2 regions of the Streptomyces sp. R-07 genome follow, and region 1 is predicted to be linked to the other one. Evidence: riboswitches for the same ligand, from Rfam matches in the RefSeq annotation. Region 1 holds a riboswitch; the other holds the start of a gene.
What was found. Region 1 has a riboswitch for S-adenosylmethionine ahead of ACN9M0_RS09385 (aminotransferase class V-fold PLP-dependent enzyme). Riboswitches for the same ligand answer to the same signal wherever they lie in the genome.

Region 2: linked by a shared signal. The riboswitch ahead of thrC (threonine synthase) and the one ahead of ACN9M0_RS09385 (aminotransferase class V-fold PLP-dependent enzyme) in region 1 are both predicted to bind S-adenosylmethionine.

What each region holds. Positions count from the first base shown of each region.
Region 1 covers NZ_CP183978.1:2,091,242-2,098,654, forward strand. The annotation lists gene ACN9M0_RS09380 (Lrp/AsnC family transcriptional regulator) at 1-252, shown strand, start outside; gene ACN9M0_RS09385 (aminotransferase class V-fold PLP-dependent enzyme) at 324-1,718, opposite strand; SAM riboswitch class IV at 1,946-2,062, opposite strand; gene trpD (anthranilate phosphoribosyltransferase) at 2,142-3,206, opposite strand; gene ACN9M0_RS09395 (cytochrome bc1 complex cytochrome b subunit) at 3,325-4,950, opposite strand; gene ACN9M0_RS09400 (cytochrome bc1 complex Rieske iron-sulfur subunit) at 4,947-5,999, opposite strand; gene ACN9M0_RS09405 (cytochrome bc1 complex diheme cytochrome c subunit) at 5,996-6,805, opposite strand; gene ACN9M0_RS09410 (aa3-type cytochrome oxidase subunit III) at 6,880-7,413, opposite strand, start outside.
Region 2 covers NZ_CP183978.1:4,398,383-4,405,795, forward strand. The annotation lists gene ACN9M0_RS20130 (immune inhibitor A domain-containing protein) at 1-387, opposite strand, end outside; gene ACN9M0_RS20135 (hypothetical protein) at 467-790, opposite strand; partial or broken gene ACN9M0_RS20140 (NAD(P)-dependent oxidoreductase) at 801-1,184, opposite strand; partial or broken gene ACN9M0_RS20145 (winged helix-turn-helix transcriptional regulator) at 1,296-1,397, shown strand; gene ACN9M0_RS20150 (alpha,alpha-trehalose-phosphate synthase (UDP-forming)) at 1,387-2,745, opposite strand; gene ACN9M0_RS20155 (DUF11 domain-containing protein) at 2,828-4,624, opposite strand; gene ACN9M0_RS20160 (glucosyl-3-phosphoglycerate synthase) at 4,663-5,604, opposite strand; SAM riboswitch class I at 5,754-5,949, shown strand; gene thrC (threonine synthase) at 5,943-7,253, shown strand; gene ACN9M0_RS20170 (MoaD/ThiS family protein) at 7,294-7,413, shown strand, end outside.

The sequences.
Region 1 (7,413 bases):
AGCGTGGACCGCATCCCCGAGATCGCCGAGTCGATCGCCGCGCTCGACAGCGTCAGCGAGGTCTTCTCGGTCACCGGTACGTACGACCTGATCGCCATGGTCCGGGTGCCGCGCCACGACGACCTGGCGGACGTGATCCCCGGACGGATCAGCAAGATCCCCGGCGTGGAGGCCACGGACACGCACGTCGCCTTCCGCACGTACTCCCAGCACGACCTGGAGGCGGCCTTCGCCATCGGTCTGGAGTCCTGACACCGCGCACGCGGCACGACTGAAGGGGGCCTCCCGGTCGGGAGGCCCCCTTCACCCGTACGAGTGACTGATCAGCCGCGGTCCGGGACGCAGCGGCCGTCCTCGGTGCGGTACTTCCACTGCGCGCCGTCCCTCACGAGCTCCTTCACGGCGCCGACGAACCGCTCCACGTGCTCGTCCGGCGTACCGGCGCCGAAGCTCACCCGGATGGCGTTCAGCGACCTCTCCCCCGGCGCCGCCTCGGGGGCGCCGCACTCGCCCGGGTCCTGCGGGTCGCTGCCGAGCAGGGTGCGGACCAGCGGGTGGGCGCAGAAGAGACCGTCGCGGACGCCGATGCCGTACTCGGCGGAGAGCGCGGCGGCGAAGTGGGAGCTGTTCCAGCCCTCCACGACGAAGGAGATGACGCCCACGCGGGGCGCGTCGTCGCCGAAGAGCGAGAGCACGCGCACCTCGGGCACCTCGGCCAGGCCCTCGCGGACCGTGGTGATCAGGTGCTGCTCGCGGGCGACGAGGGAGTCGAAGCCGGCCTCGGTGAGCGCCTTGCAGGCGGAGGCGATCGAGTAGACGCCGATGACGTTCGGCGAACCGGCTTCGTGCCGGGCCGCGGTGGTGTGCCACTCCACGTCCACACCGCCGTCGGCCCGGCGGGCCACCTTGCGGGAGGCGCCGCCGCCCGCGAGGTAGGGCTCGGAGTCCTGGAGCCAGTCGGCGCGGCCGGCGAGGACGCCGGAGCCGAAGGGCGCGTACAGCTTGTGCCCGGAGAAGGCGACCCAGTCCACGTCCAACTCCCTTACCGAGACCGGGTGGTGGGGCGCGAGCTGGGCGGCGTCGAGCACGATCCGGGCGCCGTGCGCGTGCGCGGCGGCGGCCAGCTCCTTCACCGGCCACAGCTCGCCGGTGACGTTGGAGGCGCCGGTGACGCAGACCAGCGCGGGACCGTAGGGGTCACGGTCGGCGAGGGCGCGCTCCAGGGTCGCGACTGCCTGGGCCGGGGTGCGCGGGGCGTTGAGGTAGGTGACCCGGGCGTCCTTCCAGGGCAGCAGCGAGGCGTGGTGCTCGGTCTCGAAGACGAAGACCTGGCAGTCGGCGGGGACGACGGCGGCCAGCAGGTTGAGCGAGTCGGTGGTGGAGCGGGTGAAGACGACCTGGTCGCCGGGGCGGCAGTCGAGGAACTCGGCGACGGTGGCGCGGCTGTTCTCGAAGAGGTCGGTGGAGAGCTGGGAGAGGTACCCGGCGCCGCGGTGGACGCTGCCGTAGTAGGGGGCGTACGCGGCGACGTCGTCCCAGACCCGCTGGAGGGCCGGCGCGCTGGCCGCGTAGTCGAGCGCCGCGTAGCTCACCTCGCCGCCGGTGACGAGCGGGACGGTGACGTCCCGGCCGAGGACCGGCAGCGGGGCGGCGCAGCAGGGGTCGGCGGACTCGGCGGCGGCGGTGTCGACGGTGGCGGTGTTCGGGCGTGCGGACATGGCGGTATCTCCCGGCGGGCGGTGCGGAATGGCTTCGGTGAATCCCGTACGCGGCCGGGTACGGCGGGGTACGGGTGATGCCTCGGAGACGACGGGGGCGCGCACGGGTATGCGGGTACGCGGAAGGGACCCTGTTCCGAGGGTGAAGTAGGGGCGGACTCGCCCTATCGCATTCGCTTGCTCACGGAAAAAGCTCCTCGACTGACCAGGACCCCTGGTGTTCGAGGGATCCGCGCTTGCCGTAGACCTCGCTGCCTACGGCCTGGTCATCACCCGGGGCACCCCGCCACGGAAGGAGGGTTGCCGGACAGCAAGCCGGGGCCAAAACGCTGTCACTCGTGACCTGTAGAGCATCCTGCCACATGATCGCCGAAGTGCAAGACCCCGGTCCGCATGGTGGACCGGGGTCGTACGGCAGACGGGTTACGCGTTGCTGGCGGCGATCCACCGCTCCAGGGACCGGCGGGCCGCACCGGAGTCGATCGACTCGGCCGCCTTCGCGATGCCCGCGCCCAGCTGCTCCGCCAGGGTGCCCGTGCCGGGCTCCAGGGCGGTGAGCGCCGCCGCCGCGTTGAGCAGCACCGCGTCCCGTACCGGACCGGTCTCCCCCGCGAGCAGCCGGCGGGCCACGTCGGCGTTGTACGAGGCGTCGGCGCCGCGCAGCGCCTCCAGGGGGACGAGCTCGATGCCGACGTCCCGCGGGTCGAAGCGCTCCTCGGTGACGGCGCCGTCCCGGACCACCCAGACCCGGGAGGTGGCGGTGGTCGTCAGCTCGTCCAGGCCGTCGTCGCCGCGGAAGACCAGGGCGGAGTTGCCGCGCTCGGCGAGGACCCCGGCGACGATCGGCGCCATGCGCGGATCGGCGACGCCGACGGCCTGCGCCTTCACCTGGGCCGGGTTGGTCAGCGGGCCGAGGACGTTGAAGGTGGTCCGGATGCCCAGCTGGCCGCGGGCCGCGGCGACGTGCCGCAGCGAGGGGTGGAACTTCACGGCGAAGCAGATGGTGATGCCGGCTTCCTCGGCGACCTCGACGACCCGCTGCGGGGTCAGGTTCAGGTTGATGCCGAGCTTCTCCAGGACGTCGGAGGAGCCGGAGGCGGAGGACGCGGCGCGGTTGCCGTGCTTGACGACCTTCGTGCCCGTGCCGGCGACCACGATCGACGCCATCGTGGAGATGTTCACCGTCTTGGCGCCGTCGCCGCCGGTGCCGACGATGTCGACGGCGGGACCGGGCACCTCGATCACGTTGGCGTGCGCGTACATGGTCCGTACGAGGCCGGTGATCTCCTGCACCGTCTCGCCCTTGGCCCGCAGCGCCACCATGAATCCGGCGATCTGCGCGTCGGTCGCCTCGCCGCTCATGATCAGGTCCATCGCCCAGGCCGTGTCGTCGGCGGAGAGGTCCTTGCCGTCGAGCAGCCCGTTCAGCAGGACGGGCCAGGAGCGGCCCGCCGACGTAGGTCCTCCAGCGGGGGTCGCAGCGCTCATGGCAGCTCCTGAATCACGTGACGGATACGGTCCCACCCTATCGACCTCCGGGGACGGCAAAGAGCCCCGTCCATCGAATGGACGGGGCTCTCGCCGTGGCGACCTTCAGGTCAGGTGATCAGTGGTGGCCGTGGCCGCTCTGGATCTCCTTGTACTCCTCGACCGTGGGCTTGGCGACCTGGCTGTCGTCGCCGTAGTAGCCCTTGTTGAGCTTGACCCGGAGCTTCTCCATGCGGCCGATCTTGCGCTCCACGCCGTTCTCGTCGACGGCCGGCGGAAGCTCCGCGGCGTCGTACTGCTCGTGCGCCGTGAGGCGGTGCAGCTCGCCCTGGCTGAGCGGCTCGTGGACCTCGACGAACTCACCGTGCGGCAGGCGCTTGATGATGCCGGACTCGCGGCCGTGCAGCACCTTGTCCTTGTCGCGGCGCTGGAGGCCGAGGCAGATCCGCTTGGTGGCGACGAAGGCGATGACCGGACCGGCGAAGAAGAAGATCCGCACGAACCAGGTGATCGAGTTCAGCGACAGGTGGAAGTGGGTCGCCCAGAGGTCGTTTCCACCACCCACGAGCATGATCATGTACGCGGTGATCCAGGCGACACCGAAGGCGGTGCGCGTCGGAGCGTTGCGCGGGCGCTGCGCGATGTGGTGCTCGCGCTTGTCGCCGGTGATCCAGGACTCGATGAACGGGTACACCGCGATGGCCGCGAGGACCGCCGGGAAGATCGCCAGCGGGATCATCACGCCGAGGACCAGCGTGTGGCCCCACAGGTTGATCTCCCAGCCCGGCATGACGCGGATCAGACCCTCGGCGAAGCCCATGTACCAGTCGGGCTGGGCGCCGGTGGACACCTGGTCCGGGCGGTACGGGCCGATGGCCCAGATCGGGTTGATCGAGGCGATCGCCGCGATGACCGCGATGACACCGAAGACCAGGAAGAAGAAGCCTCCGGCCTTCGCCATGTACACGGGCAGCAGCGGCATGCCGACGACGTTCTTGTTCGTCCGGCCGGGGCCGGCGAACTGCGTGTGCTTGTGGACGAACACCAGGATGAGGTGGGCGACCACGAGACCCAGCATGATGCCGGGGAGCAGCAGCACGTGCGCCGAGTAGAACCGGGCGACGAAGTCGCCGCCGGGGAACTCGCCGCCGAACAGGAACATCGAGAGGTACGTGCCGAGGACCGGCACGGACAGGATCGCGCCCTGCATGAAGCGGACACCGGTGCCGGAGAGCAGGTCGTCCGGGAGCGAGTAACCGGTGAAGCCGGTGAACATGCCCAGGAAGAACAGCAGGAAACCGAACAGCCAGTTGATCTCACGCGGCTTGCGGAACGCGCCGGTGAAGAACACGCGCATCATGTGCACGAACATGCCGGCGAGGAAGATCAGCGCCGCCCAGTGGTGGATCTGCCGGATCAGCAGACCACCGCGCACCTCGAACGAGATGTGCATGGTGGAGTTGAACGCCTCGGACATCAGCTGTCCCTGGAGCGGGACGTACGGTCCGACGTACTCCACCTCGTTCATCGACGGGTGGAAGAACATCGTCAGATAGACGCCCGTCAGGATGATGATGAGGAAGCTGTAGAGGCAGACCTCGCCCAGCATGAAGGACCAGTGGTCCGGGAAGATCTTCCGCATGTTGGCCTTGGCCAGCGTGTAGATCCCCAGCCGGCCGTCGGCCCAGTCCGCGACCCGCTCACCGGCGGGTGCCTTCTTCTGCGTGTTGGTCACGGTGCTCATCCGCGCTCCCAGAATGCCGGACCGACGGGCTCGTCGAAGTCGCTGAGCGCCTCGAGGAAGCCCTTGTCGTTCACGCCGATCCGCAGCTGCGGAAGGGCGTGACCGGCCGGGCCGAAGATGACGCGGGCGCCGTCGGAGAGGTCGAAGGTGGACTGGTGGCACGGGCAGAGCACGTGGTGCGTCTGCTGCTCGTACAGGGAGATCGGGCAGCCCACGTGGGTGCAGATCTTCGAGAACGCGACGATGCCCTGGTGCGACCACTCGAGCTCGCGCTTGTCCTTGATGTCCTCCGGCTGGATCCGGACGATCATCAGGGCGGCCTTGGCGATCTCGGTCTGGAAGTGCTCGTCGTGCTCCGAGAGGCCCTCGGGCATCGCGAAGGTCAGCGAGCCGACCGCGACGTCCTCGGGACGCAGCGGCTCGTGCGTGTTCATGTTGATGAGCTGGAGCCCCTTGGTCCACAGCGTGGTCCGGAGCTTCTTCTCGGGCAGCGGGCCCATGTCACGCAGCAGCACGATGCCGGAGAGCGGTACGAGCGACAGCGCGCCGAACATCGTGTTGCGGATGAGCTTGCGGCGGCCCATGCCCGACTCCGCGGCACCGGCCGCGAAGTCCGCCATGACCTTCGCCTTGACCTCGGGCGACGCCGCCATCGGGTGACGCTCGTCGGCGACCTCGACGTCGGACATCAGGGTGCGGGCCCAGTGGACCGCGCCCGCGCCGATGAAGAAGAGGGCGGCACCGAGGGTCAGACCCAGGGCGAAGTTGAGCGCGGACACGTGGCCGAAGGGCCAGATGTACACGATCTTGTCGACCGGGAAGATCACGTACGAGGCGATGAAGCCGACGGTGGCCAGCATCGACAGCGTGAACATGAAGGCGACCGCGCGCTCGGACCGCCGGGCGGCCCGCTCGTCGATGTCCTGGATGCGGGGCTTGTGGGGCGGGAGGCCCGGGTCGGCGAACGGGTCGTCGGCGACCGTCACCGCGCCGTGCGCGGTGTCCTGCCCTGCCGGCAGGGTCTCTTCTGGAATCTCTTGGCTACTCATGACTTCTTGGCCTTAGCGGTGTGGGCCGCGACCCAGATGGCAACTGCGATCAGCGCGCCCAGGCCGAAGACCCAGGCGAACAGGCCTTCGCTGACGGGGCCGAGGCCACCGAGCTTGAAACCGCCCGGGGTCTCGGACGTGTCGCTGTTGACGGCCTGGACGTACGCGATGATGTCCTTCTTCTCCTTCTCCGGCATGGTCGTGTCCGGGAAGGAGGGCATGTTCTGCGGGCCGGTCTGCATGGCCTCGTAGAGGTGCTTCGGGTCCACGCCCTCGAGGCTCGGGGCGTACTTGCCGTAGGTCAGCGCGCCACCCTCACCGGTGAAGTTGTGGCACTGGGCACAGTTGGTGCGGAACAGCTCGCCACCCTTGGCGATGTCGGCACCGTCAGGGCTGTACTGGCCCTCGGTCGGCGTGATCGCGCCCGCACCGAGAGAGGCGACGTACGCCGCAAGCTGATCGATCTGAGCCTGCGAGTAGATGACCTTCTTCTTCGGGACCTGGGCGCCCGGCTGCTGGGCCGGCATACGGCCGGTGCCGACCTGGAAGTCGACCGCGGCCGAACCGACGCCGACGAGGGACGGGCCGTCAGAGGTGCCCTGACCCCCGGTTCCGTGGCAGCTGGCGCAGCCGACGGAGTAGAGCTTCTTGCCCTCCTCGATGGCGAGGGACTGGGCGGTTTCATCGGCCTTCGCCGTGCCCGCGGGTGCGAACGCGGCGTACAGCCCCCCAGTGGCCGCCAGCGCGAGAAGTAGGACGACGACCGCCGCCAGCGGATGGCGTCGTCGTGCGGAGAGCTTTTTCACGGATTACCCCGGTGTCAGGATCTTCTGCGTCGATGCTTGCTGGATGTCTCGGTCCGCCGTGGAGGCGGAGCCGATTACTTGATCATGTAGATCGTGGCGAAGAGGCCGATCCAGACGACATCGACGAAGTGCCAGTAGTAGGACACGACGATGGCGGCGGTTGCCTGCTCGTGAGTGAACCTCTTGGCGGCGTACGTCCGGCCGAGGACCAGCAGGAAGGCGATGAGACCGCCCGTCACGTGCAGGCCGTGGAAGCCGGTGGTCAGGTAGAACACGGAGCCGTACGGGTCCGAGGACAGCGAGAGGCCGTCCTTCTTGACCAGCTCGGTGTACTCGAAGACCTGGCCGCCGATGAAGATGGAACCCATCACGAACGTGATGATGAACCACGTCCGGAGCTTCTTCACGTCGCCCCGCTCCGCGGCGAAGACGCCGAGCTGGCAGGTGAGAGAGGAGAGCACCAGGACCGTGGTGTTGGTCGCCGAGAACGGGAAGTTCAAGGCCGAGGCCTGTTCTGCCCAGAACTCGGCACCCATCACCGATCGCAGGGTGAAGTACATCGCGAAGAGGGCCGCGAAGAACATCAGCTCGGAACTCAACCAGATGAT
Region 2 (7,413 bases), 2.3 Mb from region 1:
GTCGGGCTGCGGTATCTGGTTGTGCAGCGGGCCGGGGACGGTGCCGAGTTTGCCGGAGCCCTGGTCGCCGAACTCGGAGAGGATCGTGAAGATCTTCTCCTGGCGGGTGGCGGTGGTGGTCTCGGTCTCGGTGAACTTGCCGGGCGCGACCTCGACGACGCCCTGGGCGTTCGCCTTGGCCTTGCCCTTGGCGATCAGGTCGATCGCCTGCTCGCGCAGCTGGGTGCGCTGCTTCGTGAGAGGTCCGGGACGGTTGTCGGGCCGGTGCGCGTTCGCGCCCGCCGGTGCGGCGTCCCGGGCTTCCTGCGCGGCGGCGGGGGTGAGCCCGGCGGCGAGGAGTGCGGTGAGCGCCGACCCGAGGGTCATGCCCACGACAATCTTTTTCACGTGTCTTGCGATCCTTCCGCTTGCCTCATGGGTGGGGAAAACGGATCGCCTGGGGGAACGATCGCGCAGAGTCTGGCACTCACGTCCAGGGCTCGTACAGGGGTAGGAAGTTGATGACCGCCTCCTCGTACGGGTGGGCGTCACGCACGGCCTTGAGCACCGTACGGGCCTGCTCCTCGTCGCAGACGGACTCGATCCGGCACTCCTCGGCCTGCCGCGTGACGCCCACCTCACCGTCGTAGGGCTGCGAGCCGGGCAACGGCTGCCAGGTGCCGGTCACCCGCCACGTACTGGAACACCGGGCGTACTCGCCGACCTGCCCCGCTCCTGCCCCGTGGAGAGCGTCGAGAACGGCCTCCAGGTGAGTGCGGGGAACGGATATCTCGACCTTGAGGCGCGTCATGAGCGCGACCCTAACGAAGGAGCAGGTCCACCACACCCGTCAGGTCCTCCTCGCTGCTGCCGACGTCGAGCCGACGGCGCATCAGCTCGAAGTGCGGCCGGAGCAGTTCCGGGCCGACGCCCTGCCCCTCGGCCGTGGCCAGGAACGTCGGCGTGCCGGCCACCTGCATGGCGAGGTCGGAGACCACGCCCTCCGTGTAGTCGCCGGACCGCAGCTGGGCGGCCGTCCCGTGGACGCCCTGGGCCATGGCGGCGAGCCAGTCGGCGAGCAGCGGGGCGAACGCCGCGGGATCGATGTCCTCCCGCCGGATCAACGCGAAGGCGTGCGCCGCCCCGGCGAACATCCCGTACATGCCGCTGAGCGGGGCGACATCGTGCAGGGCGGCACCCATGGCACCGAGACCGAGACCGAGACCGAGACCGAGAAGGGAGACGGGGGACTGCGGCGTGCTGTTCCGTGTCATGCCCCAAAGGCTGCTCCGGGCCTCTGACCTGTCCCGCCCCGCGTCGAGTACGCCCTCACCAAGTCCGGCATCCGCCTCAACGGAGCCCTCGAACCACTGGCCGCTTGGGGCAGGCAGCGGCGGTCCGGGACTGCTAGTCCCTGAGCGCCTCCAGCTGGTCCAGGAACCAGCGTTGCGGGGGCAGGGACGTGGCCGTGGACGACAGGCGTTTGGTGCGGTCCGCGCGTTCGGACGGGGGCATCGTGAGGGCAGTGTGCAGCGCTTCGGCCGTCTCCGAGACGTCGAAGGGGTTCACCGTGAGCGCGTCCTCCTTCAGCTCCTCGTACGCGCCCGCGCCCGTCGACAGGACGAGTGCGCAGCCCGTCTCCGAGACCACCGGTATCTCCTTCGCGACCAGGTTCATGCCGTCGCGCACCGGGTTCACCAGGGCCACGTCCGCGAGGCGGTAGGCGGCCAGGGAGCGGGTGAAGTCGTCCTTCACCGAGACCAGGACCGGCTGCCAGTCCGCCGTGCCGAATTCGGTGTTGATCTCGTCCGCCAGCTCCGCCACCGCCGCCGTGTACGCCCGGTACGACTCCAGGTCCTGGCGGGAGGGGTACGCCGAGGCCAGGTGGACCACCCGGTCGCGCCATTCGGGGTGGGTGGTCAGGAGCTCGCGGTAGGCCAGGAGGCCGCGCAGGATGTTCTTCGAGAGTTCCGTGCGGTCCACTCGGACGATCGTCTTCCGGTCGCCGACCTCGGCGCGCAGCTCGGTGAGCTTCTCGTCCACCTCCGGGCGGTGGGCCAGTGCGCGGAGCTCCTCGGCGTCGACGCCCAAGGGGTACACGGCGACCTGCGAGCGGCCCAGGCCGGAGGCTCCCGCGCAGTCCGTGAAGGCCGCGGCCCACGCGCGCGTGTGGAAGCCCAGCCGGTCCGCGCCCAGCATGCCCCGGAGCAGCTCCTCGCGGATGTCGGTCGGGAGCATGCGGAGGTACGTGGAGGATGCCCACGGTGTGTGCGTGAAGTGGGCGATCCGCAGGTCCGGGCGGAGCTCGCGGAGCTGCCCCGGGACCAGGGCCAGGTGGTAGTCCTGCACCAGGACGGCCGCGCCCTCGGCCGCCTCGGCGGCCAGCGCCTCCGCGAAGGCGCGGTTGTAGGCGCGGTAGGAATCCCAGCGCCGGCGGAAGGCCGCGTCGAAGACCGGCTCGCGCGGGATGTCGTACAGATGATGGTGGAGGAACCACAGCACCGAGTTCGCGATGCCGTTGTACGCGTCGGCGTACATGTCCGGCGGGATGTCCAGCATCCGTACGCCCGGCTCCCCGACGCCCTGCCGGACGGCCTCCCGGTCGCCCTCGCCGAGGGCCGCGCACACCCAGAGGCTCTCCTGGGAGTCGATGGTGCTCAGGGCCGAGACCAGGCCGCCCCCGCCCCTGCGGGTGTCGAGCGAGCCGTCCTCGCCGAGCACGTACGAGACAGGGCCCCGGTTGGATGCCACGAGCACAGTAGCCATGTGGCGAACCTAGCCCGTCCCGTAAACGCTCAAACGTACGTATACGAGACAGGCTGATCCGGCCACCCAGCGTGGTCGTGCGTCAGTCGCGCCGGCCGCGCATCGCCGCCTTGGCCACCAGGCCCGTCGCCGCCAGGGCCACCGCGAGCGCGCCGAGCAGCCACAGCCGCTCGCCGTTGCCGCCCGTCTCGGCCATCGAACCGCCGTGTCCGCCCTGCGGACCGGGGGCCGGGGGAGCAGGAGAGGAGGGGGTGGACGGGAGCACCGAGACGGTGGCGGAGGCGCTCGCCGACGGCTCCGGCTGTGTCGGTGTCGGGTCCACCGTCGGGCTCTGTGACGGCTCCGTCGGTGCCGGCGTCGGCGTCGGCTTCTCGATCTCCGGGGTCACCCCGCAGGACGGGTCCTCGCTCCCGTCTCCGCAGTTCGAGCGGGGTGTCTCCACCTCCACGCTGTTGCGGAGCCTCCCGTCGCCGGTCGCCGGGTTCTTGATCTTCACCGAGTAGGTGACGGTCGCCGTCTTCCCGGCCGGGATGGTCCCCGCGTACCCGATCCTCGGTTTCTCGTACGAGACCTTGCCGAGGTCCGTCCGTACGTCACCGGCGTAGTCGGCGTCGTCCAGGCTCGCGGTCAGGTCGTCGCTGAACTTGGCGTTCGGGTAGTCGAGCGGGCTGATGTTCCTGGCGGTGATCGTGTACGTGACGGTGTCGCCCGGCTTCGCCGTGCGCGGGGTCGCCGTCTTGGTGATCTCCAGGTCGGGGACGGGCACGGAGAAGGCGAGTCCGGACGGCACGTAGGTGTCGCCGCTGGTGGAGAAGGTCAGGTCGGCGGAGCTCGCGCCCGGCGGGACGGCGCCGGCGGGGAGGTCGAAGGCCTTCGCGTCGATGCTCAGGTTGTCGACCAGCCTGGGGGAGACGGCGCCGTCGTCCTCGCTGACGAAGAAGTTGTCGGTGTTGCCGGTGTGGGCCTCGGTGACGTTCTTGCCGTCGACGAGGAACTTGTCGCCCGGCGTGTTCCAGTCGCCCTCGTACGCGGTCACACTCGCGCGGACCGTGCCCGGGCCCCGGTGGAAGCCGTCCACGGTGATCGTGGTGGCGGGGGAGGTGGACCGCTGGAGGACGTGGCCGCCGTAGACGTGGACGTTCCGCCGTTCGGGGGCCTTCACCGGGTCAGGTCCCGGGAACTCGTGGACGACCGTGAGGGACCAGCCGGCCACGCAGCCCTTGCCGTTCGGCGCCCAGAGGTTGCCGACCGCCACCCGCGCGTCCGTCCCCGAGACGCCCGTGAAGGCGGCGGTCACGTCGGACTCGCCCGTGTAGTAGTGCGGGCCGCTGGTGTCGGCCGGGTCGGCGACCATGCTGTCGATCGAGACCGGGACCGCGGGACCCGCCCCGACCTTGATCAGCGGGGCCGTCGTCGTCGGGTCGCCGGGGGAGCGCCCGACGTCCGCGCCGGAGATGTCGCAGCGCTTCAGCTGGGCGCCGCTCGGGCCCTTGTACGTGCCGTCGTTGCCGCCCCAGAACAGCCGGGCGTACGCGACCTCCGCGCCCGCCGGGACCTTGACGTGGCCGGTGCTGGAGCCGTACCCGCCCCCGGTGCCCGCCGCGTCGATCCGCTGCATCACGAAGGTGTTGTTGTTGTCCGAGCCCTGGCCGGCGGCCGCCGTCGCGCAGCGCGCCGCCAGGTCGGCCGGGGCCGTCGGGCAGCCCATGACCGTGTTGCCGATCGTGGTGAAGTCGCCGTACAGCGACTCGTCGTACCGCTTGCCGAAGGGCTCGACCACGTCCGCGGCGGCCGGACCGGCCGCCGCGGACGCGAGCGAGCCCGCCGTGAGCCCGATGGCCGCCAGCATCCTGCCCAGGTGGAATCGTCTGAAGCGCATAAAAGGGCAATGTATGCAAAACGGATCATCGTGGGACGTTACGCCACGCGGCGGTGCGCATACTCCGCGATCTCGGCCATCGGCGGCCGCTCCTCCGTGTCCACCGCGTACGTCCGCGGCTCGAAGCCCTGCTCGCCCCGCTCGAACTGGGTCAGCCGCGGCCGCACCAGATGGCCCCGCGAGAGCCGCAGCTGCGCCGTCCGGTAGATCGCCGCCGCCATCCGGCCCAGCGCCAGCCCGTCCTGGTGCCGGTGCTTGCGCACCCCCACGTCCACCTGTGCGAGCGCGTCCAGGCCCACCGTGTGCAGGGCGTCCACGAGCAGCCCCAGCTCCACTCCGTAACCGACCGGGAACGGCAGCCGTTCGAGCAGCGAGCGCCGCGCCGCGTACTCGCCGCCCAGCGGCTGCACGAAGCCGGCCAGCTGCGGCCAGTGGAGGTTGAGGAGGGGGCGCGCCACCAGCTCGGTGACCCTGCCGCCCTGACCGGGCGTGTCCCCGAACGGGCGGTCGTACATCGCCTTCACGAAGTCGACGTCCGGGTCCGTGAGCAGCGGGCCCACGATCCCCGTCACGAAGTCCGCCGAGAAGTCCCGCAGGTCCGCGTCGACGAAGCACACGACGTCCCCGCTCGTCACCATCAGTGACCGCCACAGGACCTCGCCCTTGCCGGGTACGGCCGGTATCCGGGGGAGTATCGCGTCGCGCGCGACCACCCGCGCGCCGGCCGCCGCCGCCACCTCGGCCGTACGGTCCGTGGAGCCCGAGTCGATCACCACCAGCTCGTCGACGAGCGGCACCGCCTCGGTCATCAGCTCGCGGCGGATCACGGCGACGATGTCCCCGACCGTCGCCTCCTCGTTCAGCGCGGGCAGGACGACGCTGACCTTCGTGTTCCGCTTCGCGGCGAGGATCCGCTCCAGCGGCCGGTCCGCCACGGACCAGGACCGCCGGTCCAGCCAGCGCTCCACCTCTTCCAGCACGTGATCTCCATCTCGCGGTTCGGACGGCCGGTCCAAGCGTCCGGGCCTTCGGTTACAGTCTTGAACAACGCGGATGCCCGATGCACGTCGGGGTGCCGCCCGCGCCGGAGCGCAGGAACGAAAGTCCACCGCGCTTCACAATCGAATACCGCTCATCCAGAGGGGCAGAGGGAAACGGCCCGTTGAAGCCCCGGCAACCCTCCAGTCGGTTACTCGTCCACCCGTCTCCCGGCCACCACCCCTAGTGGTGTCCTGACGGACGCAGCTTGTTTGCGCGAGGCTCCCGGCTAGGGAAGGTGCCAAATCCGTCTCATGGCGAAAAATTCGTCATGGGAAAGATGAGGAGAAAGGGCCTCGCCTCCATGGCTGCACAGACTGTTACCCCCGCCACTTCGGTCGACCTCGGTCCCGCGTCCGGGCTTTCCTGCCGCGAATGCGGTGAAGTGTTCGCACTCGGCCCGATCTTCGCCTGCGAACTCTGTTTCGGACCGCTCGAGGTCGCGTACGACCTCCCCGTCGGTGACCCCGAGTCGCTGCGCAAGCAGATCGAGGCCGGCCCCGCCAACATCTGGCGCTACGCCCCCCTGCTGCCCGTCCCCGCCGACGTCGCCGAGAAGCCGAACCTGAACCCGGGGTGGACCAAGCTCGTCCAGGCCGACAACCTCGCCCGCGAGATCGGCGTCGCCCCCGGCAAGCTCTTCGTCAAGGACGACTCCGGCAACCCGACGCACTCCTTCAAGGACCGGGTCGTCGCCCAGGCGCTCGAAGCCGCCCGCGCCTTCGGCTTCACCACCCTCTCCTGCTCCTCCACCGGCAACCTGGCCGGCGCCGTCGGCGCCGCCGCCGCCCGCGCCGGCTTCCGTTCCTGCGTGTTCATCCCGCACGACCTGGAGCAGGGCAAGGTCGTCATGGCCGCGGTCTACGGCGGTGACCTCGTCGGCATCGAGGGCAACTACGACGACGTCAACCGCTTCTGCTCGGAGCTCATCGGCGACCCGCTCGGCGAGGGCTGGGGCTTCGTGAACGTCAACCTCCGCCCGTACTACGGCGAGGGCTCCAAGACGCTCGCGTACGAGATCTGCGAGCAGCTCGGGTGGGTCATCCCCGACCAGCTCGTCATCCCGATCGCCTCCGGCTCCCAGCTCACGAAGATCGACAAGGGCCTCCAGGAGCTCATCAAGCTGGGCCTCGTCGAGGACAAGCCGTACAAGATCTTCGGCGCCCAGGCCGAGGGCTGCTCCCCGGTCTCCGCCGCCTTCAAGGCCGGCCACGACGTCGTCCGCCCGCAGAAGCCGAACACGATCGCCAAGTCGCTCGCGATCGGCAACCCGGCCGACGGCCCGTACGTCCTCGACATCGCCCGCCGCACCGGCGGCGCCGTGGAGGACGTGAACGACGAGCAGGTCGTCGACGCGATCAAGCTCCTCGCGCAGACCGAGGGCATCTTCGCGGAGACCGCGGGCGGCGTCACCGTCGGCGTGACGAAGAAGCTCGTCGAGGCCGGTCTCATCGACCCGGAGCTCACCACCGTCGTCCTCAACACCGGCGACGGACTCAAGACCCTGGACGCGGTGGCCGACACCTCTCAGGCGACCGCCACCATCCGCCCGAGCCTGGACGCGTTCCGCGACGCGGGCCTGGCGCTCTGAGCCGGTCCGCTTTCCTGGCCCACTGAAAGGTTTCGAAGACATGGCCGTGAACGTCCGCATCCCCACCATCCTCCGCACCTACACGGGCGGTCAGTCCGAGGTCCAGGCCGAGGGCACGACCCTCGCCGAGGTCATCGCGGACCTGGAGAAGAACCACGCG